Regions from separate parts of the Gottfriedia acidiceleris genome, predicted to be linked through region 1. Evidence: riboswitches for the same ligand, from Rfam matches in the RefSeq annotation. Region 1 holds a riboswitch; each other region holds the start of a gene.
What was found. A riboswitch is a leader RNA that binds a small molecule or an ion and turns the genes downstream of it on or off. The one in region 1 is predicted to bind S-adenosylmethionine.
Positions count from the first base shown of each region.

Region 2: linked by a shared signal. The riboswitch ahead of MY490_RS12105 (bifunctional homocysteine S-methyltransferase/methylenetetrahydrofolate reductase) and the one ahead of MY490_RS18720 (methionine ABC transporter ATP-binding protein) in region 1 are both predicted to bind S-adenosylmethionine.
Region 3: linked by a shared signal. The riboswitch ahead of MY490_RS13400 (2,3-diketo-5-methylthiopentyl-1-phosphate enolase) and the one ahead of MY490_RS18720 (methionine ABC transporter ATP-binding protein) in region 1 are both predicted to bind S-adenosylmethionine.

Region 1 covers NZ_CP096034.1:3,959,256-3,967,394, reverse strand. The annotation lists gene MY490_RS18745 (sulfurtransferase TusA family protein) at 1-39, shown strand, start outside; gene MY490_RS18740 (sulfite exporter TauE/SafE family protein) at 108-899, shown strand; gene MY490_RS18735 (hypothetical protein) at 1,273-2,352, shown strand; gene MY490_RS18730 (ASCH domain-containing protein) at 2,698-3,048, shown strand; gene MY490_RS18725 (hypothetical protein) at 3,054-3,488, shown strand; SAM riboswitch class I at 3,794-3,911, shown strand; gene MY490_RS18720 (methionine ABC transporter ATP-binding protein) at 4,087-5,103, shown strand; gene MY490_RS18715 (methionine ABC transporter permease) at 5,093-5,761, shown strand; gene MY490_RS18710 (MetQ/NlpA family ABC transporter substrate-binding protein) at 5,758-6,606, shown strand; gene MY490_RS18705 (M20 family metallopeptidase) at 6,652-7,842, shown strand; gene MY490_RS18700 (YidH family protein) at 8,132-8,139, shown strand, end outside.
Region 2 covers NZ_CP096034.1:2,533,922-2,542,060, reverse strand. The annotation lists gene MY490_RS12125 (DUF3892 domain-containing protein) at 117-365, shown strand; gene MY490_RS12120 (hypothetical protein) at 606-1,055, opposite strand; gene MY490_RS12115 (hypothetical protein) at 1,272-1,580, shown strand; gene MY490_RS12110 (terpene cyclase/mutase family protein) at 1,582-3,447, shown strand; SAM riboswitch class I at 3,560-3,663, shown strand; gene MY490_RS12105 (bifunctional homocysteine S-methyltransferase/methylenetetrahydrofolate reductase) at 3,745-5,571, shown strand; gene metH (methionine synthase) at 5,568-8,139, shown strand, end outside.
Region 3 covers NZ_CP096034.1:2,821,950-2,830,088, forward strand. The annotation lists gene MY490_RS13390 (carbon-nitrogen family hydrolase) at 1-741, opposite strand, end outside; gene MY490_RS13395 (pyridoxal phosphate-dependent aminotransferase) at 885-2,072, shown strand; SAM riboswitch class I at 2,130-2,233, shown strand; gene MY490_RS13400 (2,3-diketo-5-methylthiopentyl-1-phosphate enolase) at 2,297-3,517, shown strand; gene MY490_RS13405 (2-hydroxy-3-keto-5-methylthiopentenyl-1-phosphate phosphatase) at 3,524-4,177, shown strand; gene MY490_RS13410 (methylthioribulose 1-phosphate dehydratase) at 4,174-4,800, shown strand; gene MY490_RS13415 (cupin domain-containing protein) at 4,817-5,329, shown strand; gene MY490_RS13420 (DUF421 domain-containing protein) at 5,377-6,075, opposite strand; gene yjeM (glutamate/gamma-aminobutyrate family transporter YjeM) at 6,277-7,776, shown strand; gene MY490_RS13430 (hypothetical protein) at 7,856-7,996, shown strand.

The DNA of each region.
Region 1 (8,139 bases):
GAAGACAATATTTTAAAATTTTGGATTAAAAAAGGTTAAGCTAGTAGATTAATAGGAAAAGGAGAGTTAAGTGTCACCTCTCCTTTTCTATTATAGGAGGACTTTAAATGGAGTGGACCTTAATTTTAGTACTTTTCTTAGTTGGTTTTTTTGGGTCCTTTATTTCAGGAATGGTAGGAATTGGTGGAGCGATTATAAATTATCCAATGCTCCTATTTATTCCTCCATTATTAGGATTTGCTGCTTTCACACCACATCAAGTTTCAGGTATAAGTGCGGTCCAAGTAGTATTTGCAACTTTAGGTGGAGTTTTAAGCTATCGTAAAAGCGGTTATCTAAACAAAAAAGTAATATTAAGTATGGGGATAAGTGTACTAATAGGAAGTTTTCTTGGTGGATTTGGTTCAAATCTACTTTCAGAACATGGAATTAATCTTGTTTACGGAATCTTAGCAATGATTGCGGTCGTTTTAATGTTTATTCCTAGAAAAAACGTCGAAATGTCAGCAGATGGTCAAATTTCAATTAATGTATGGCTTGCTTCAGGTTTGGCATTTATCGTTGGAACTAGTGCAGGGATTGTTGGTGCAGGAGGAGCATTTCTGTTAGTACCAATCATGTTAACAATCTTAAAAATACCAACTCGTGTGACAATTGCTTCATCCTTAGCCATTACATTTATCTCTTCAATAGGAGTAACGATTGGGAAAATCTCTACTGGTCAGGTTGAAATTTTGCCTACAATTATTGTTGTAATTGCCAGTTTAATCGCCTCACCATTAGGTGCAAAAATAGGCAAACAAACAAAAACGCAGGTTTTACGAGGAATTCTGGCAGTCTTAATTGGTTTTACCGCTTTAAAAATTTGGTTTACTATTATTAAATCATGGCTTGGTTGAATATGAATTAACAGTAAAAAACAGAAAAACTTATGAGAGTTTTCTGTTTTTTTATTGGCTTTTTTTTCAAGAATCACTTCTATTAGTTCATACGTTAAAATCCAAAATAATTTGTTGAAAAACAGGTATATTTATTATATCGGAATAATTTTATGGAGAAAAGCGTTGTTAAAACGATGTAGAAATACAGTTAAAATGTACTGGAGTTCCCCAAGTTACAAATTGGTTCTTTTAGCATAAACTGGTTACAGTCCTATTAGAAAGGAAGGGTGCTAAGGGCTAAGAAGTGTGGTTTGTATATGGACTCTTGGATCATACGGAGCTAGTAGTGTAACCGACCTTTTAAAAATTACATATAAAGGGAGAAATGGAAATGAAATTGAAAAAGAAAGTATTATCAGGGATTTTAGCTAGCGCAACACTATTTGGTTTATCTTACAATGCAATGGCGGCAACAACAAGTGGAACAAGCACTGCACAATCAATTATGGCAGATTTACATACTGAAGGTACTTTTGCACTTGTAGAAAACCAATTTTATCACTACAATACAGCAGTTGCTGCAAGTTACTTTACAAATGCTTGGGATGGCAATGCACCTAAAGCAACTGTTTCTGGAGCAGGAGCTTCATATGTAACAACTATTCCTGATGGAACAGCGTATGCGCCAGCTCCATCACAAAAAGAATTAGACAGTGTAATTGCAAATAACGATAACCAACATGCATTTCTAGAAGGAAAAACGTTAACAGGTTCAACTTATACTCAAAATTATAAATTAGATGGCTCTGTTAAGGTTACAGACCCGAAAACTGGTAAAGAATCAACTAAATCAGTAACATATACTTACACATATACTTACAATGTTGCACCAACAACTCCTGGAGATGTAACGCCTTTCACGGCTTGGGATCTTACTAAAACAACAGGAGATTCTACAGCACACATCTCAATTACTGCAGACATCGCTGGTGAATCAGTTCAACTTTCTAAGCAAAATCCAACTGGTAAATATTCTTTCAGTATTGGTGACGATGCATTAACAAACCGTGTAACAGGTCTTTCAATTACAGTTACAGATAATACAGATGTTATTAACCCAGTGGTAGTTTCTACAACTGCAACAGATTCAACAATCGTAAAGGGTCAAGATTTTAATTACTTTGCAAATGCAGGTACTTATGGAAATTCAACAGCTGCAATTAGTGCCCTTAAAGAAGGCTCTGCAGCTAACATCTTAAATGGTGATACTTTCAAAGGAAATGACAATGGTGGTGCTGATGGTTCTGCTTTATCAAAAGCAGCAATGACTCCAGTTGACGTTGAGCTTGGCGCTGGTGATTACAGCATTACTTTATCAGGTTCAGTAAAAGGAAATGGAATTGATTTAAATCCGCAAGCATTTGAGATTACAAAAAAAATTCATATCATTACACCAATGGGCCAAAACTAAAGTCTATTTTTCAGAAGGAGTGTTCTTAATTGAGCACTCTTTTTTAAATATTTTTTTAACGATTAAGAACAAATATGACGAAAACAGCTCAAAATTACCCAAATTAGAAATAAATTAGAAATTATATCGAAATATTTTTTAGGGCGAAATATGAAATAAGCACTACATTTAAGTTCCTTTTTGTTCTAAATACTTATTGCCATTTCAATATTTTCCCATAAAATTTGCTAATTTTTGATGAATATAATTAAATAGAACTAATCGTCATTATTTATTATTAATTAATTTAGATGACATTAAATAACCTGTATTTGAAATTAAAACGGAAAAAGGAGAATGGAAATAATGACAAATCAAAATGAAACGAACGCTTTACCGCCAAAAACATGTACGATTGAACGCCTTGTTACGCTTCAAGCGGATGTGGAAAAAGTATTGGCAGGACAAAAAACTGCTACTCGCCGAAACGGAAGATATGCAGATGTTGGGGAAGTGATGACCCTTCAAAATAATCAGTATGTAGTTGAAAAAGTTTATTCTCAAGCTCTTGGTGAATTGACAGATGAGGATGCTAAGCAGGAAGGCTATTCAACTGTAGAAGAGTATAAGCAATCAATCCTGTCAATCCATCCTGGAATGCCTTGGTTGCCAAAAATGAGGGTATGGGTTCATGAGTTTCGTCTCATCCAAGATTAATTTATATGCTGTATAGACTGCTTCTTTACATACATATTGCTAGTGTAATTTTATCGATTGGTCCTTTTTTTGTATTGATTCCGGTCCTCAAAAAGCTGCATTCAACGAAGTCTGCGATACAACAGAGCTATTTGGATGTATTTCGGTTTGCTGTCAGATTGGCAAAGCATGCTGGGCATGTACTGGTTGGATCAGGGGTCTTGTTGGTACTAGTGGGTCATTGGTCGTGGAAGACATCTTGGATTGTAATGACTATTCTTCTTTTGGTGAGTTCATTATTTTTCCTAGCTAGAGCCTTTTCACCGACCATTCGGAAATTCAGTGAACCATCCCATGACCAGAGAATGCTGATTCAGAAGCTTCGTCGATCTATTTGGATTTACATCGTTCTTTTGATGGTTATGCTATGGTTTATGGTAGTAAAGCCTGCATTATGGTAGGCACAATTAAATTATGCTGACAGGTTATCTATTATTGAGGAACTTGTCTGCTTTTTTGTCATTTTCTTAAATGAAATACTAATAATAACTCAAAAAAATAAGTATCTCGACCTATTCCAAACGGTATATGAAATAGATTTTTTGATTTGAAAACAAAGGTTCTAAGACCTACATAAAATAGTGCTCGTAAAAAAAATGTTTTTTTCAAACACAATTTTCATTAAAAAATTTTTAAAAAATTCTTGACGGATTATAAAAAGAGAGATAACATGAACTCAATAATTTAAAAACTTAATAAATTCTATTACTTATCCAGAGAGGTGGAGGGACTGGCCCTGCGATACCTCGGCAACGGGTTTGTTATTTCGTAACAAATACCGTGCTAATTCCTGCAAATCGTTCAAACGATTTGAAAGATAAGAAGTAAAGTGGCTTATTTATTATAACCCCTCTTCCTATCTGTTTTATTGGATAAGAAGAGGGGTTTTTTGATGAGGTGCCATAGGAGAAAAAGGGGGAAATATAGTTATAAATCCTAGTTTTCGAATATGTTTACTTAGTTATAGTGATTGGAATAACTTGCAATGGGGGAAGTAATTTGATTGAGATTAAAAATGTCTCCAAGGTTTATCCTGGAAGGCCACCAATTAAAGCTTTAAATAATATTAATATGAAAATTGAGAAAGGAGAGATCTTTGGAATCATTGGTTTTTCCGGAGCAGGAAAAAGTACATTGATTCGTTGTTTAAATAGACTTGAAGAGCCAACAGAAGGATCAGTTCTCATTGATGGATTGGATCTAATGACATTAAAAGATGAAGAATTACGTAAGACACGTAGAAAAATTGGTGTCGTATTCCAACACTTTAATCTACTTTCTGCCAAAACGGTATTTGATAATATTGCAATGCCGCTATACCTTGAAGGAAAAAAGAAACGGGATGTTCAGGAAAAGGTAATGGAATTAATTGAATTTGTTGGACTTACAGGGAAGCAAGATGTATTTCCGGGCCACTTATCGGGGGGACAAAAGCAAAGAGTAGGTATTGCAAGGGCACTCGTAACAGACCCAGATCTTTTGCTATGTGATGAAGCTACTTCTGCATTAGACCCTGAAACAACAAAGAATGTATTAGAGCTTTTAAGGAAGGTAAATAAATCATATAATCTTACAATTTTCCTTATTACCCATGAAATGAGTGTAATTCGTGATTTATGTGATAAAGTGGCTGTCATTGATAATGGTGAAATTGTTGAAGAAGGTAACGTTTACGAAGTATTTACGAATCCACAAAAAAGTATTACAAAGAATTTTGTTAACACAGTATTACAAAATGAGGTGCCATCTAAGTTATCCAAATCATTATCAAAAGGAAAATATTATCAATTAGTCTTCCTAGGTGACAAGGCAGGCAACCCATTATTATCAGAGGTTCTTAAAAAATTCGATATTCATTTAAATATCCTTTATGGATCGATTACAGAGCTACAAGCAAGACCTTATGGGAATTTGATTGTGGCATTAGAAGGAACAAAAGAGGAAAGCGCAAAAGCTATTAAATTTATTTCGGAAAAGGGGATAGATGTTAGGGAGGTGGAGTTAAATGGAGCTTAATTGGGAATTCTTTTGGCCGCAGTTTTTGCAGGCAACTCAAGATACATTTCTAACTGTGCTTGGGTCATTTATTTTTGGCACAATTATAGGATTGCCTTTAGGTATTATTCTAGTTGTAACAAGACCAGGTCATATAATGGAAAACAAACCTTTATTTAGGTTGTTAAATACCATTATTAATATTGTTCGATCTGTACCATTTATTATTTTGCTAGTTGCCATTATTCCATTTACAAGGTTATTGACGGGCACGTCCATTGGAGTAGTTGCTGCAATTGTTCCACTTTCGATCTTTGTAGGTCCTTATTTGGCAAGATTGATTGAGAACTCCATGCTAGAAGTAGATAAGGGAGTGCTAGAAACAGCCTATTCAATGGGAGCAACAAAGTTTCAGATCATCGTGAAGTTTATTTTGCCTGAAGCGATTCCATCGTTAATTCTTTCATTTACAACAGCAACGATTGGATTGATTGGATCGACTGCGGCAGCTGGTGCTGTTGGTGCTGGTGGATTAGGTGACTTAGCTATTACATATGGTTATCAGCGCTTTGAAACATTGGTTATTATCATTACTGTCGTATTACTAGTAGTCATTGTTCAAATCATACAAAGTTTAGGGAATACGTGGTCAAGATACGTAAGGAGGAAAAGAGGATGAAAAAGTTTTTTACTATTTTTGCAGCATTATTATTAACGGTTTCGGTATTATCCGCATGTGGTTCTAAATCATCATCAGGAAATGGAAAGGAGAGAACAGTTAAGATTGGTATTAACGGAGATGACTATGAACTTTGGAATATTGTACAAAAACAAGTAAAAAGTGAAGGCATTAAATTGAAAATTATTTCATTTTCAGATTATGTTCAGCCTAACACAGCGCTTAATGATGGAAGTCTTGATTTAAATGCTTTTCAAACGATTACCTATATGAATCAATTTAAAGGTGATCATAATTTAGACATTTCTGCGATTGGCTCGACGGTGATTGCGCCAATGGGTATTTACTCACATAAATTTAAAAAGCTAAGTGATATTCCAGATAGAGCAACGATTACGATACCAAATGATGTTACGAACGCAGGACGTGCACTTAAACTATTACAATCTTCAAAGTTAATTAGTTTAGTAGATAATTTTGATCCTAAAGGAAGTATTGAACAAATTAAAGAAAATCCTAAGCATCTAAAAATCAAACCGATTGCTGCGGGGCAAACAGCAAGATCATTGGATGATGTGGCAGCAGCTATCATCAATAATGGATTTGCCGTTCAAGCGGGCTTAGATCCTGCAAAGGATCCACTTTATAAAGAAGATCCGAATGATAAAGCAGCTATGCCGTATATCAATGTTATTGCATCTCGTACAAAGAATAAAAATGACAAGGACTTTGCAAAGATTGTAAAGGCCTATCAATCAAAAGAAGTTCATGATTACATTATTAAGCGTGACAAAGGTGCGACGGTTCCAGTAGTCATTTCGATTGATAAAATAAAAAATCTATAAAGCTAGTTCATGCTTATTTAAAAGAATGGAAGGGAGATCGTTTATATGACAGTCAAAATTGAAACACAAAGAGAACAAATTGTGAAAAGTATTGAGGAATCGAAGAAAGTTTATCTTGAAATTAGCCATAATATTCATGAGAAACCTGAAATTGGCAATCAAGAATTTTTTGCATCAGAAACACATACTAAAATTCTAGTAGAAGCTGGTTTCGATGTCACACGTAATATTGCGGGCCATGAAACAGGCTTTGTAGCAAGGAAAACGTCATCTAAGCAAGGCCCAACCATCGCTTTTTTAGCAGAATACGATGCACTACCTGGTCTTGGTCATGCATGCGGACATAATATTATTGGAACAACAAGTGTAGCAGCGGGAATCGCTCTTGCTGAAGTCATTTCAGAGACCGGAGGAGAGGTTGTCATATTTGGAACACCTGCAGAAGAGGGTGGACCAAATGGAAGTGCAAAGGGGAGTTTCGTAAAAAATGGATTACTAGAAGGTGTTGATGCAGCTCTTATGCTCCACCCCAGTGGTAAAACAGGTTTATCGAGCCCATCATTGGCAGTAGACCCATTAGACTTCCATTTTTATGGAAGAGCAGCCCATGCTGCTGGGTCACCAGAACATGGAATCAATGCTTTAGATGCAGTAATCCAATTATTCAATGGTATTAATGCCCTTCGTCAGCAGCTTTCTAGCGATGTTCGCATACACGGAATTATCACTCATGGAGGCGATGCACCAAATATTATTCCAGAGTATGCTTCAGCGAGATTTTTCATCCGTGCTAGTACTTGGAAGCGTACGGAGGAAGTCTCCACTAAGATTCGTAATATTGCCGAAGGAGCAGCAATTGCAACTGGTAGTACTGTGAAAATTGAAAGATTCCAAAATGAAGTCCATGATTTTATTATCAATCAATCTCTTGATGAGATTGTAGGTGAAGAACTAAGCCTATTGGGTGAAGTAGTGAATAGCAAAAGCGGCGGGCTTGGATCTACTGATGCCGGAAATGTAAGCCATGTTGTTCCGACTTCCCACGCATATATTAAAATTGGACCTGATGATTTAATTGCTCATACGAATGAATTTCGTGAAGCTGCGAAGTCTCCACTTGGTGATCATGCTCTAATAACGGGTGCAAAAGCATTAGCTCTGACAGGTTATCGATTAATTACCGATAAAAACCTTTTGGAAAAAGTTCAAAATGAATTTCAACAAGCACAGAAATAGTTAGATTGAACGGTCAGAAAGATGGACGGAATTACCATCATTTTGACCGTTTTATATTTGAAAACTCAGTCTAATGACATTATTTGTTCTATTTATATAGTAGTATTCTGTTAACTTCTCCTTTCGATAATACCTAAGTAAAAAATATAAGTTTAGAATCCCCCATTTCTATTTTTATCAAATCGTAATCCAAATTTTACTAAATCTTAAATTTTAAAGATTAAACTAAAACTTAGATATTTTGCTACAAATTTATCACTCTATAAATCTTTGATAGGGGTAATTTAATATGGTTTC
Region 2 (8,139 bases), 1.4 Mb from region 1:
AGTTTTACATCCTCCATCAATGGCAAAACTAATGATAAAAGGAGGATGCAAAAGTGACTCAAGATCGATTTGAAGAAGCATATGAAATGTATAGAAATCAAAGTGATGACGAACAAATGATGGTAGAGGAATCAGTAAATCAGGACAAGGAACATATTGTTGCTGTTCGTAAAAATGAAGATGGTGATTTAATTGGTTTCAGAACAAGTTTTAATCGTGATCTAGATTATCTTCAAGCTTTGCAGGAAGCAAAAAGTGGGAATTTAGCACATGTAGATGTAATCCATAAGTATGGTCGTGACATCCTCAGAAGTGAACCGGATGGTATAGCAGAGAATAATTTAAGTAATTTGCCTGAATTTTAAGACTAAAAAGCATATAAAAAATGAAGTAAACCCACTAGGAATTTTCCTCGTGGGTTTTTTATTAGATCTACTCATTTTTCGTCAATGAAAGTAATTGAAGTCAAAAGAAAGAGAGTGAACATAAAATTGCAAATAGATTTAAAATATCAACATTCTCAATCATGATGAGGTTCTTCTATTTAAATCTTAGTATAGCTTGTCCAAACTTTAAAAATATAAGTCTGTAAGTGGGGAAGTTACTTATTCAGTTCGATTAAGTCTATTTAATCTTGGTAATTGAAATTGTTCGCCGTTTGCTTCTTCAGTTCCAGCGCCTTCGTTGTGTTCGGAATCTGTTCTGATTTTGCTTTTTTTGATTTTGCTGTCTCTAATTTTAATTCCTTGTTGTCCGCCTAATTCATCATTATCTCTTCCAGCAATACCGCTTCTACCATTTCCATCTGCAAATTGTGAACGATCATTTGACGTTTGGCTATTGTCTCTAGCATTTTGTCCACCTTGATTTGCGTTCATTCCAACATTTCGATTAATTTGTCCTCCGCCTTCTGCTCTTTGTTCGACCTGGATTCGATTCTCTTTAATTTCAATGTTGAAAAAATTAAAATGGATTGAACCATCTTGATTAGCTGCTGCAAGCACCCCTTGAATTTCTTCTTTTAATGCTTTGAAATCTTCAAATTCTGCTGCCATCGTAAAAAACACTCCTTTCTATCATTACTCTCACTTTATTCACTTTTAATAGTTTCTGATTAGACATTTAATAGATTTACAATTTAAATACTTTAGAGTAAAAGTTTGAAATTCCCACTATAAATTGCTGTTTTTTCCAAGTAACAGGTACTAATTACACAGAATAATTCATTATTTCACATTTAAATCATAGATTAGTAATGGAGTGTGATCTAGTTGAATCCTTTTTTAATAAAAATAGTAAAATCATTTTGCGGTGTAATTGTTATTGACCTGTTATTACTTACTTATTGCTTGTTACTAGGTAGCTATTTTCATATTTTACATTCATTTACTTGGTTCGGATTTCAAATTATTGTTTTACCGTTTAGCCTTTTAGCATTTATAATGTCAATTGTTTATTTTAGTAAAAAAATAGAAATCGAGGTATCAGAAGATAGTGATGAACTTGAAGAAATTGAAATTGAGCATTCAACAAGAATGGAAAAATACCATCAGGCAGAAAAAAATGAACTGAGGTGGTAAAATGGACCTCGAAAATATTGTTTTACGAAATATTGAAGAGCGGATCAAACGTCTAAGATTAAAACAAGATGAAGATGGTTCTTGGGAATTTTGTTTTGAAGGTTCATTAATTACGGATAGTTTTATGATTTTATTAATGAATGATCTTGAATACAAAAATCAAAAGGTGTTTGATGGGATTATTGATCGTATCATCAATCTTCAACATCCGAATGGGGCTTGGAAACTATACGAGGATGAAAAAGATGGGAACTTAAATGCAACAGTACAAGCTTACATAGCTTTATTAATCTCAAAAAAGTATACAAAAGAACACTCAAGTATGAAGAAAGCTGAAAAATTTATCCGTGAAAACGGTGGTATTAAAAAAACGCATTTTATGTTAAAAATGATTCTGGCTACTCATGGTTTGATTGAGTATCCTAAATTATTTTACTTTCCAATGAGCTATTTTTTGCTGCCGGAAAAAATGCCGTTAAGTTTATTTGATTTAAGTAATTATGCTAGAGTTCATTTAGTTCCAATGATACTTTGTATAAATAAGCGATTTAAAGTTAAATTGGATGACGATCTAACTATCGATCATCTTATGGAAACAAGTGAGGTAGAATGGTTTTACGAAGAGCGAGGAAGTTTTTATCAATTTTTACTTGAGGAAGGTAAGAAGCTAGCTTCATATCCTCTCTATTTTCACCAGAAAGGATATGAAAAGGCTGAAAGATTTATTTTGGATCGTATTGAAACAAATGGAACTTTTTATAGCTATGCTAGTTCTACGTTTTATATGATTTATGCTTTAATGGCTTTAGGCTATGAATCTACTTCATCTGTTATTCAAAATGCTCTACAAGGACTTCTTTCATATGCAGCCGATACTGAAGCGGGACTTCATATTCAAAATTCGCCATCAAAAGTTTGGGATACGGCATTATTGTCATATGCAATTCAAGAAGCTGGTTACCAGGTAACTGATCCGATTGTTTCGAAGTCAATAAACTACCTAATTAAGAAACAGCAAAATATGAATGGTGACTGGAAGGTTCATGCTAAAAATTTAAGTCCTGGTGGTTGGGGCTTTTCTGATGTTAATTCTTTTATTCCAGATAATGATGATACTGGTGCAGTTTTAAGGGCATTAAGTAGAAATGCTTTGGATCACTCCACAATTCATGAAAGTTGGTTAAGGGGAGTTCATTTTTTACTTGGACTTCAAAATGATGATGGTGGTTGGGGAGCTTTCGAAAAAAATGTAACGAATAAGTGGTTAACATTTTTACCAATTGAAAATGCTAAAGATGCAATCATTGATCCTTCAACTGCGGATCTAACAGGACGTATTTTAGAATTTATTGGACACTATACGACGATTTCAAATGATGATCTGATTGTGCAAAAGACGGTTAATTGGCTTTTAAAAAACCAAAAATCAAATGGTAGTTGGTATGGTAGATGGGGTATTTGTTATATTTATGGGACTTGGGCAGCAATTACAGGTCTCAGAGCCGTGGGAATTCGTAAAAATCATGAGGCAATTAAAAAAGCTGAGAAATGGTTAGTTAGTATTCAAAATGAAGACGGAGGTTGGGGAGAGTCAGGACTTTCACCTGTTAAAAATAAATATGTTCCTTTAAAATATAGTACACCTAGTCAAACTGCGTGGGCAGTTGATACTTTACTTTCAATTCGTAATAAAGAAGATGAAGTAATTAGAAAAGGGATAAAATTTTTAACTACTCAAAGTGAATTATCAAATAAAGCATTAACTTATCCAACTGGATTAGGATTACCTGGTCAGTTTTATATTGACTATCATAGCTATAATGAAATTTATCCGCTATTAGCACTAGCACACTATAAAAATAGTTAAATAATACTATTATGTAAACAAAATAAATTTATTTTTGGAAATCTTTCCATAAATGTCTTTTCTTTATCATATAAATATAGTAAACTGTTTTATATTGAATATAACTAAATAATCCTTATCGAGAGTGGTGGAGGGACTGGCCCTTTGAAACCCGGCAACTTTAGCGAAAGCTAAAAAGTGCTAAATCCAGCATGTTTAAAACATGAGAGATAAGGCGTGATCTGTACTTAAACGTCATTCTCTCATTTTTTTTGAGAGAATGGCGTTTTTTATTTTATATAAACGGGAAGTGATTGAATGGGCTTATTGGAAAAGTTAAAAGATGGAATTGTTTTAGGTGACGGCGCAATGGGAACGCTTTTGTATTCTGGCGGACTTCACAGTTGTTTTGAAGAACTTAATATTACTGAGCGTGATCGAATCATTCATATACATGAACAATATATAGATGCTGGCGCAGAAGTAATTCAAACTAATTCGTACGGTGCTAATGCTGGAAAACTGAGACAATATGGTTTGGAAAAGCTGGTTAAGCAAATTAATCAAATGGCTGTTAGAAATGCTAGAGCGGCATCAAAAGGAAGAGCATTAGTAATCGGTGGTATAGGTGGAATGAAATATGTAGGTTCTACTTTTACGACACCTTTAGAACGTGAAATGATGCTGCTTGAGCAAGCTTCAGCGTTACTAGAAGAAGGCGTAGATGGGATCATGCTTGAAACATTTTATGATGAAAATGAATTATATGATGCTGTGAATCTATTAAGAGGAAGAACGGATTTACCTATTATTGCACAAGTCACACTACAAGAAATTGGCATTATGCAAAGTGGCCAATATATCGAAAAAATTCTTCCTAGTTTAATTGATTTGGGAGCAGATGTAGTTGGAATCAATTGTCATCTAGGACCACTTCATATGTTGGAGTCATTAAATACGGTTTCTTTACCAACGAATGGGTACTTATCGGCATTTCCTAATTCAGGATTACCACTTTACAATGAGGGAAAATACGTATACAAATCGAATCCAGAATATTTTGAAGATATGGCAAAACCATTTATTGAACAAGGTATAAGACTAATCGGTGGATGTTGTGGTACAACACCAGCTCATATCTCTGCTTTACGAAGTAAGATTGATACTTTACAGCCTGTAACAAAAAAAGATGTGAAAAACAGAACAATTAAAATTACAATCCATAATCAAGAAGAACGAAAGAATGAAACGCTAGCTGAAAAGGCAAAAAAGAGAACGACGATCATTGCAGAGCTAGATCCACCAAAAACATTACAAACTAGAAAGTTTTTTGAAGGAGCAAAAGCATTACATAGCGCAGGGGCTGATGCAATTACGCTAGCAGATAATCCACTAGCTTCACCTAGAATTTCGAATGTAGCGATGGCTTCACTGCTTCAAAGATTAGATGTACCAGTTTTGACACATTTAACTTGTAGAGATCGGAATATGATTGGACTTCAATCTCATTTAATGGGGCTATCAACTTTAGGATTAAATGAAGTTCTTGCTATTACCGGTGATCCAGCAAGGGTAGGCGATTTTCCAGGTGCAACTTCTGTATATGATGTAGCATCACTTGAACTAATTCGGATGATTAAAGAAATGAATGAAGGTAGACTTTATTCTGGTAAAAGCTTAGGAAATGGAACGAGATTTTCAGTCGCTGCAGCTTTTAACCCAAATGTTCGGAAATTTGATGCGGCAATTAAAAGACTTGAGAAAAAGGTCGAGGCGGGAGCGGATTATTTTTTAACGCAGCCAATTTATGATTTTGAAACGATTGATAAGTTATATGAGTCAACTCGTCATATTAAACAGCCAATTTTTATTGGAATTATGCCACTAGTTAGTAAGAAGAATGCTGATTTTATCCATTATGAAGTTCCAGGAATTACTTTATCAGAAGAGGTAAGAAATAGAATTTCATCAGTTGAACCAGAAAGAGCAGTTGATGAAGGTAAAAAAATTGCGAAAGAGCTTATTGATTATGTTAAGGATAAATTTAATGGCATTTATTTTATCACTCCATTTTTGAAGTATGAAATAACAGAGGACTTAATTCAATTTACTAAAAGTAGCAATAAAGAGGAGATTCAACTATGAAAACTTTAGATATCGCACTAAAAGAAAAAATATTACTTCTTGATGGAGCAATGGGAACGATGATCCAGCAAAGAAACTTAACAGCAGAAGACTTTGGTGGAGAAGATTACGAAGGTTGTAATGAATATTTAGTTGTTACAAGGCCGGATGTTATACAAGAAATTCATGAGGAGTATATATTTGCTGGTTCCGACATTATCGAAACGAACACATTCGGAGCAACAAATATTGTTTTATCCGATTATAATTTACAACATTTAGATATCGAACTAAATGAAATTGCAGCAAGAATTGCAAAGCAAGCAGTTGTGGCATCGGGTAAAGAAGTATATGTAGCAGGTGCGATGGGACCAACAACAAAAGCTATTAGTGTTACAGGTGGTGTTACTTTTGATGAATTAATTACTGCATATAATCGACAAGCAATCGGATTAATAAATGGTGGCGTAGATGTTTTATTAGTTGAAACTTGTCAAGATATGAGAAATGTTAAAGCTGCTTGTATTGGGATTAGTAAAGCATTTAACGAATTAAATAAAAAATTACCAGTTATGATTTCCGGGACGATTGAACCAATGGGGACAACATTAGCAGGTCAAACAATTGATGCTTTCTATTTAGCCATTGAACATATTTCTCCAATATCAGTTGGATTAAACTGTGCAACAGGACCTGAGTTTATGAGAGACCATGTTCGTTCATTGTCAGAACTATCTGAGACATTTGTTTCATGTTATCCAAATGCTGGTTTACCAGATGAAGATGGACATTATCATGAATCACCAGAATCTTTAGCGCACAAAGTACGAGATTTTGCTGAACAAGGATGGATCAATATAATAGGTGGTTGTTGTGGAACAACTCCTGAACATATTAGGGCAATGAAAGAAGCGGTAAGTGGAATTACTCCTCGTCAACCTAAAAAAAGAGAAGATCATGCGGTTAGTGGTTTAGAATCACTTCGCTACGACGATAGTATGAGGCCACTATTCGTTGGTGAAAGAACAAACGTTATTGGATCTCGTAAATTTAAAAATTTAATCGCTGACGGAAAATTTGAAGAAGCTTCAGAGATTGCGAGAGCTCAAGTGAAAAAAGGTGCTCATGTCATCGATGTATGTATGGCAGATCCTGATCGTGATGAAGTTGAAGATATGGAAAATTTCATAAAGCAATTAGTTAATAAAGTAAAAGTACCAATCATGATCGATTCAACTGATGAAAACGTAATTGAATTAGCACTAACTTATATTCAAGGTAAAGCGATTATTAATTCGATTAATCTTGAAGATGGGGAGGAGCGATTTGAGAAAATACTACCTTTTATTCATAAATATGGTGCTGCCATTGTAGTTGGTACGATTGATGAAGATGGGATGGCTGTATCAGCGGAAAGAAAATTAGAAATTGCAAAAAGAAGTTATCAACTATTAACTGAAAAATATAAAATTCGTGCGACAGACATCATCTTTGATCCGCTTGTTTTTCCTGTAGGTACAGGTGATACGCAATATATCGGTTCTGCAAAAGCGACTATTGATGGCATTAAATTAATTAAAGATGAATTTCCGCAGTGTTTAACGATTTTAGGTTTAAGTAATATTTCATTTGGATTACCAAATGCTGGTCGCGAAGTGTTAAATGCCGTTTTCTTATATCATTCTACAAAGGCTGGTCTTGATTACGCGATTGTGAATACTGAGAAATTAGAACGATTCGCTTCAATTCCTGCAGAAGAACGGGAGCTTGCTGAGGATTTATTATTCCATACGTCTCAAGAAACATTAGATAAATTTGTTGAGCATTTTAGAAATTCAGTAAAGAAAGAAGAAAAACCGAAAGAACAGCTTCCAATTGAAGAAAGATTAGCTGCGTGTGTAATTGAAGGTTCAAAACAAGGATTAATAGAAGATCTACAAGCTTGTCTCGACCGTGGTGACACACCGTTAAATATTATTAATGGTCCACTAATGACTGGGATGGATGAAGTTGGTAGACTTTTCAATAATAATGAGCTAATCGTAGCTGAAGTATTACAAAGTGCAGAAGTAATGAAGGCATCTGTAAATTTTTTAGAGCAATTTATGGAGAAAACTGAAAGCTCTAGAAAAGGGAAAGTCATTTTAGCAACTGTTAAAGGTGATGTTCATGATATTGGAAAGAACTTAGTTGATATTATTTTGACGAATAATGGCTTTGATGTTGTCAATTTAGGCATTAATATTCGACCAGATGATTTAATTACAAAGATTCGTGAAAACAAACCCGACATTATTGGCTTATCAGGCCTATTAGTAAAGTCTGCTCAACAAATGGTTATTACAGCTGGTGACTTAAAAAGCGCCGGAATTGACACACCAATATTAGTTGGTGGCGCAGCATTAACTAGAAAATTTACTGAAAACCGTATTCAACCAATTTACGATGGATTAGTTGTTTACTCAAATGACGCGATGACTGGTTTAGACTTAGCAAATAAAATTGTTAATCCAGATGAATTAAAAGCATTAGAAGAAAAGAAAAAAGCAATTAAAAAAATAGACAATGTTATTGAATTACCTGTTCCTG
Region 3 (8,139 bases), 1.1 Mb from region 1:
AGGAATTGTACCACGTATTTCATCGACTTTTTTCGGATCAATTTCGCCAAAAACGATTTCTTCATTCGTGCTACCTTTAGTAACTAATTCTCCCCAAGGGTCAATGATCATTGATCCTCCACCAAATGTATTTGCTAAATCTTTTCCTACTCGATTACAAGCAACAACATAACACTGATTTTCGATTGCTCTTGCTTTTAATAAGATTTCCCAATGGTTCATTCTTTGAATTGGCCATTCGGCAACGAAAAATAAAACTTTTGCACCTTTTTGGGAATGAGCTCCAATCCATTCCGGAAAACGCAAATCATAGCAAACAAAACCTGCAGCCGTTAATCCATCAATTTCAAAAAGGCCATCTGTTTCACCTGATTGTAGATAATGATGCTCGTTCATTAACTGGAACAAATGAACTTTATCATAAGTTTTTACTAATTCGCCAGTACAGCTAATAACAAATAACGTATTCGTAACACCATTTTCCCTTGCAATTGGGAACGAACCAGCAATCAATATTACGTTATTTAATTTTGCGATGGACTGAAGTTCAGAAATAACAGCTTCTTGTTCTCCTGTGTGCAAACCAATTTCTTCCAAACAATAGCCTGTTGTCCATAATTCTGGTAATACTATTATACGGACATTTTCTTTAACAGCTTCGTTTATTTGAGTTTTCATTTTTTCTAAATTAGCTTTTGATTTACCTAAAATAACGTCAGATTGAATACACGCAATTTTAATCACAATTTATTCACCCTATTCTAAATTTTATAGACATTTTTAAATCGAGCATATATGATGGTGAAAGTTATTGCAACAGTCGTTCATGAAAATCATTCGATTAAGAAACGATCTATTCAAATTAATTTTATTATATTTTTGGAGTGATTAACTTGAATCATAGTAAACTATTAAACAATTTACCAAAACAATTTTTTGCTTCACTAGTCCAAAAAGTGAATCAGTCAATAGGTAATGGTCATGATGTCATTAATCTTGGTCAAGGAAATCCAGATCAACCTACACCAGACCATATTATAAAAGCATTGCAAAAGTCTGTTGAGAACCCATTAACTCATCGTTATTCTCCGTTTAGAGGAATGAGCTCTTTAAAAAATGCTGTTGTAGAATTTTATAAACGAGAGTATGATGTTGATTTAGACCCAGATGAAGAAGTAGCCATATTATTCGGTGGAAAAGCTGGATTAGTTGAGCTACCACTTTGTTTATGTGACGAAGGAGATACAATTTTAGTTCCAGACCCAGGCTATCCAGACTATTTATCTGGTATATCTCTTTCAAAAACAGTTCCATACATGCTTCCATTACTTGAAGAAAATCAATTTTTACCAGATTATAAATTAATTCCTCAGGATGTTTTGGAAGCTAGTAAAATATTATTTATTAATTATCCAAATAATCCCACAGGAGCTATAGCAACAGAAGAATTTTTTAAAGAAACTGTTGAGCTAGCAAAAAATAATCAAATTACCGTTTGTCATGATTTTGCTTACGGTGCATTTGGTTTTGACGGCAAAAAACCTTTAAGTTATCTTCAAACGCCAGGAGCAAAGGAATCCGGGATTGAAATTTATACCCTTTCTAAAACTTATAATATGGCTGGCTGGAGAATCGGTTTTGCAGTTGGAAATAAAGAGGTTATTTCAGCAATTAATCTATTACAGGATCATCTTTATGTTAGCATCTTCCCTGCTGTTCAAGAAGCTGCCACTGCTGCGCTAACTGAATCTCAAGAAAGTGTAAAACAACTATTGGAACTATATGAAGAGCGTAGAAATGTATTTATTAGCGGTTGTCACGAAATTGGATGGGAAGTAACTGCACCAGCAGGTTCATTTTTTGCATGGTTAAAAATCCCATCAGGCTTTACCTCACAGGAATTTGCTGATCTATTACTTGAAAAGGCTCACATTGCAGTCGCTCCTGGAAATGGATTTGGAGAATATGGTGAAGGCTATGTAAGAGTTGGCCTACTTTCTGATACTGACAGATTGAAAGAAGCAGTTACTAGATTAAAAGAGATAGAAATATTTTCAAAATTTAATGTTTGACAATTGTGATTGTTCATGAAATAATGCGATTAGATTAAAAATTCAAAATTAAATATTACTTTATTCAGAGTAGGTGGAGGGACCGAGCCCGATGAAACCCGGCAACCGGCTAGTTAACTAGTACGGTGCTAATTCTCGCAGCATTTGCTGGCAGATAAGGTGTAGGTAAACCTCTCCTTAGTGGAGAGGTTTTTTGTTTGATTAAAATTTTTGGAGGTTTTGAAATGAGTGGAGTAATAGCAACTTACCAAGTTTATGATAAAAATCATCAGTTAGAAAAAAAGGCAGAGTCAATCGCGTTAGGTTTAACGATTGGTTCGTGGACAAATTTACCTCAAAATGATCAAATTCAATTACAAAAGCATAAAGGCAAAGTTCTTTCAGTTCGTGAAATAGAATGCGAAGAAAATATCGTTAACTTTTTAGGCTATAAACCGACAAAAGGGATTATTGAAATCTATTATCCTAGCTTAAATTTTTCAGCTGATCTACCAGCAATTTTAACAACAGTTTTCGGTAAGCTATCCCTTGATGGTGAAATTAAACTAATTGATTTAAATTTTACGGATGACATTTTAGCTCTTTTTCCGGGTCCAAAATTTGGTATTAAAGGTATTCGAGAGAAATTGGATGTATATGATCGACCTTTATTAATGAGCATTTTCAAATCAATTATCGGCAGAGATATTCAATACATTTCCGAAGAATTAAAAAAGCAAGCTTTAGGTGGCGTTGATTTAATTAAAGATGACGAGATTCTTTTTGACACAATTACATCTATTACGGATCGTGTCACTCACGGAAAAAATATTTTGAACCAAGTTTATGAAAAAACAGGACACAAAACATTATACGCGGTAAATTTAACGGGCCGTACATATGAGTTAAAAGAAAAAGCATTACGTGCTGCTGAAGCTGGTGCTGATGTATTTTTATTAAATGTATTCTCGTATGGAATTGATGTCCTGCAAGGATTGGTAGAAGATCCATCAATTAATATACCAATTATGGCTCATCCTGCTGTGTCGGGTGCGTTTAGTTCCTCTCCAATTTATGGTATTGACGCAGGATTATTACTTGGTAAACTTTTACGAATTGCGGGTGCAGATTTTAGTCTTTTCCCTTCACCATATGGATCAGTTGCATTAAAAAAAGAGACAGCTTTAAAAATCGCTGAAAATTTAACAGTATCAAATGGATTAAAAGAGACATTCCCAGTCCCTTCTGCTGGAATTCACCCAGGACTAGTGCCTCAATTAATTCAAGATTTTGGAATTGAGCAAGTTATCAACGCTGGCGGTGGTGTTCATGGTCATCCGGATGGACCAATCGGTGGAGGTAATGCATTTAGAGAAGCAATTTCAGCAACATTATCTGGAGTTGAGCTAAAAGACTATGCACTTCCAAATACATCACTACAAAAAGCATTACAACTTTGGGGGTAAACAACAATGGCAATAAAGATTTTTTGTGATTTTGATGGAACAATTACGGTGGGAGACAATATCGTTAATTTAATTAAAGAATTTGCTCCACCTTCAGTAAGTGAATTAACAAGTGAAGTATTAAATGGCAATATCTCGATTCGAGAAGGCGTAGAGAAAATGTTTGCTACGATTCCTTCAACTAAAAAACAAGAAATGACTGATTTTGTAATCGATCGTACTGTCATTCGAGATGGTTTTAGGGATTTTATTCAATTTGTAAGCGTTCAGCAATACGAGTTAAAAGTTGTAAGTGGCGGACTAGATTTTTTTGTTCATCCAATATTAGCGGATTACCTTTCACCCTCGGATATTTTATGTAATCGTACCGACTTTACAGGCCAAACTGTAAAAATTCATTGGGACCACTCTTGTGATCAAAACTGTACGAATGATTGTGGAATGTGCAAACCATCTGTTAAGAGAAAATTTAGTGAAGCAAATGATTTTATCATTGTCATTGGCGATTCAATTACTGACTTACAAATTGCAAAAGAAGCTAATTTAATTTTTGCTCGAGATTTCTTAAAAGATAAATGTGAAGAACTAGCTTTACCTTTCATTCCTTTTGAAAATTTCTATGATATTCGAGCTTCATTAGAGAAGGAGGTGCTAGTATGAAGGACTTTTTCAAACATTTTGATGAAATCCGTGAAGTAAAAAAAGTACTGGCTGATCGAGATTGGTTTTTAGGAACTAGCGGAAATTTATCAATTAAAGTAAATGAAAATCCTTTAAACTTTTTAGTTACAACTAGTGGTAAAGATAAAACTAAACATACTTATGACGATTTTTTACTCGTTAATGAATTTGACAAATCTGTTTGGGATGAATCAAAAAAACCATCAGCTGAAGCCATTTTACATCGCCTAATTTATCAACACACAAATGCTAAATGCGTTCTTCATGTACACACTTTAGCAAATAACTTTATAACAAAGGATTTCCCATATCAAGATGAGTTATCTTTTTCTGGTATTGAAATTATTAAAGCATTGGGTCTTTGGGAAGAAGATGCAGAAATTACAATTCCAATTATAAAAAATCATGCGCATATCCCTACTCTTGCAAATGAATTTCTTCCACATATAAAGAATGATCATGGTGCTGTATTAATTCATAATCATGGTATAACAGTATGGGCCGAATCAGCATTTGAAGCAAAAAAACACCTAGAAGCATATGAGTTTCTATTCCAATATGCATTACAAGGAATACAAAAAAATACATTTATTAAGAACTAATTAGGAGGAATGAAGAATGGCAACAATTTGGGTAGAAAAAAAAGATTATCATATTACAAGTGATCTTGAAGTAAAAGCATATTTAGAAGAACAAGGTGTCATTTATGAAAATTGGAATATCGAACAATTAGATAGTTCGTTACAAGAAAAATTTATTTTATCAGATGATGAAAAAGCAGCGATTCTTGAAACATTTAAAGCTGAAATCGATCGTATTTCATCAAGACGTGGCTATTTAGCGAGTGATATTATTACTCTATCAGAAGCAACTCCAAATCTTGATGAATTACTTAAAAACTTCAACCGTGAGCATCATCATACAGATGACGAAGTTCGGTTCATTGTTAGTGGTCATGGTACGTTCATCATCGAAGGAAATGAAGGCTTTTTCCATGTTAATTTGAATCCTGGCGATTTAATTTCTGTACCACCAAATGTACGTCACTACTTCACATTAGCAGATGATCGTAAAGTAGTTGCTGTTCGATTGTTTGTTACAACTGAAGGCTGGGTGCCGATTTACGAATAATTTGACAAAAACTAAATTGACTCATATCCACTTAGGATGTGAGTCAATTAATTTTCCTCTTCATTGAAATGATCTTCTCGGTAGTCGATATATAACGACCCATCTGTTTGTACTTCAACAAAAAACACATCTGAAACTGATTTTATGCCTACCCTTTCGAGTTGAGCCATTAACCATCTTTTATCCAAGTTTAAATTTGATAATGCGTCTTCATTTACTTCTCCGTCAGATACCACTGCTGTTGAAGTCGGAAATAATAAAGTTTTTTTCCATGTTTTATTTTTTTTCGTTTTAACATCTTTTGTTTTCATAATAGATAAACTGCCATCGATTTCAAAAATAGCGTACTCTACATCTTTTAACGAATAAATATTCTCATTACGAAGCATTCCTTGAAATTGCTCTGTATCTAATCTAGCCTTTTTTAATGCATTTTCCATTATTTTCCCTTGTCTAATTAAAATAATTGGTTCTCCAAGAATCACCCGACGAACAGTTTTAGACTTTAAACTTAAATACCCCATGATAATCGTCAAAACCGCCCAGCCAACTAATCCAATGATCCCATCCCCAATATCTAATGTTTTAGATGTCGTAATTGAAGCTGCTATATTCCCTATTGTAATAGCTGTTACAAATGTAAAAACATCTAATTGACTAATTTCCTTCTTCCCCATTAATCTTGTTAAAATAAATAAAACAAAAAATGAGCATATAACTCTAAATACTACTTCATTAAAGCTCATTTATTTCATCCTTTCTCTTTCACAAAAGCATTTTAAGTATTTATTAATCAACTTAGCGTTTGAAAAATAGAACGAAACTATTCTTTATTATGTTTAAAAAGATTAGTAAACCTGAATGGTTATTATGTCCTCATAAATTACCGATTATTGAAGAAAATATTACTATTCATTTATAATCGACTAATTACCTGAGGTGAGATCTTGAGTAAAAAACTTTCACTCGTTGGCTTAATTTTAATGGTTTTTACAACTGTATATGGTTTTGGAAATATACCTACAGCTTTTTATTTAATGGGATATAGTGCAATTCCCTGGTATTTACTCTCAGCTATTACGTTTTTTATTCCTTTTGCTTTTATGATGGCTGAGTTCGGAGCTGCATATAAGCATTCAGAAGGTGGAATTTATACATGGATGGCTGATTCAGTTGGGCCTAGATTCGCATTTATTGGAACCTTTATGTGGTTCTCTTCCTATGTAATTTATATGGTTAGTGTCTCTTCAAAGGTTTGGATTCCGCTATCAACCTTTATTTTTGGTAGAGACAAAACGCAATCCCTTTCATTATTTGGACTTTCATCTACTCAATCAATTGGCTTATTGGCATTATTTTGGATGTTAGTTGTGACATATTTTGCCTCAAAAGGGATTGAAAGTATTAGTAAGGTTACAACGATTGGTGGGGTTACAGTTTTCTCATTAAATATAGTATTGCTAATCACAAGTATCCTTATTTATCTATTCAATGGAGGTAAATTAGCTCAACCAATAAAAAGCTTTTCATCAGCATTTGCTCACTCACCTAATCCAAATTATCTTTCTACCCTCGCAATCTTATCATTTGTTGTATTTGCAATCTTTGCATATGGCGGTTTAGAAGCAATCGGCGGATTAGTTGATCAAACGGAAAACGCTGAACGTAATTTTCCAAAAGGGATTACGATTTCAGCCATTATTATTTCAGTAGGATATTCGTTAGGTATTTTTTTGGTAGGAATTTTTATTAACTGGTCTAATGATTTAAGCGCTAGTACAACAAATTTAGGGAACATAACGTATGTTCTAATGTACAATTTAGGATTAGAACTTGGTAAAGCTTTAACTTTATCATCAGATACTGCCGATCTAATTGGTATTTTGTTTGCAAGAATTACTGGATTATCAATGTTTCTTGCTTATACCGGAGCATTTTTCACATTAATTTATGCACCATTAAAAACAATCATCAAGGGCACACCAAAATATTTATGGCCGAAAAAATTTTCAGAAACAAATGAAAAAGGTATGCCTGTCAATGCAATGTGGGTACAATTTGCAATTGTTTCAATCATTATTGTCCTTACTTCCTTCGGCGGTCAAGGAGCATCTGCATTTTTTAATAAAATTACTTTAATGACAAATGTTTCAATGACTTTACCTTATATTTTTTTAGGCATTGCCTATCCAATGTTTAAAAGGAATAATCGAATCGATAAACCATTCCAAATTTTAAAATCAAATTCATCCGCTATATTCGCGAGCATTCTCGTTATATTGGTAGTTGGATTTGCAAACTTTTTTACGATCATTCAACCGGCTATCGAAGGTGATTACAACTCAACAATCTGGATGATAGCAGGTCCAATCTTCTTTTCAATATTAGCTTTACTAATTCTGAACCGTTCAAGAAAAAGTACCCAAAAAGAGAAGAAAATTGCTTAGTAACTTCCCACTTATTGTCAATAACAATTCCGAAAGTATGTTGGAATAATAGCACATACTAAGTTTGGAGGTGATATTCATGGGTCACAATCAAAATCCGCATGTAAAAAAGAAAAACAAAAATAAAGGGCAACCTACACCAGCTGCAGTTAATTCAGAAGGTTATTTTGCTCCAAGTAAATCAAATACTGAAGCACTTAATGAAGTTAAAAATTCATAAAAAAATTCGCTGATTGGCGAGCACTTAGGAGATGTCAGAGTCGTAGTTCCATTTATACTTATACCGATTTACGTCGATTTTTCTTCTCTGTTTGCCAATTTATACTTTCTTAATATAAAAAAAGACCGTCATTTTTTTGGCGG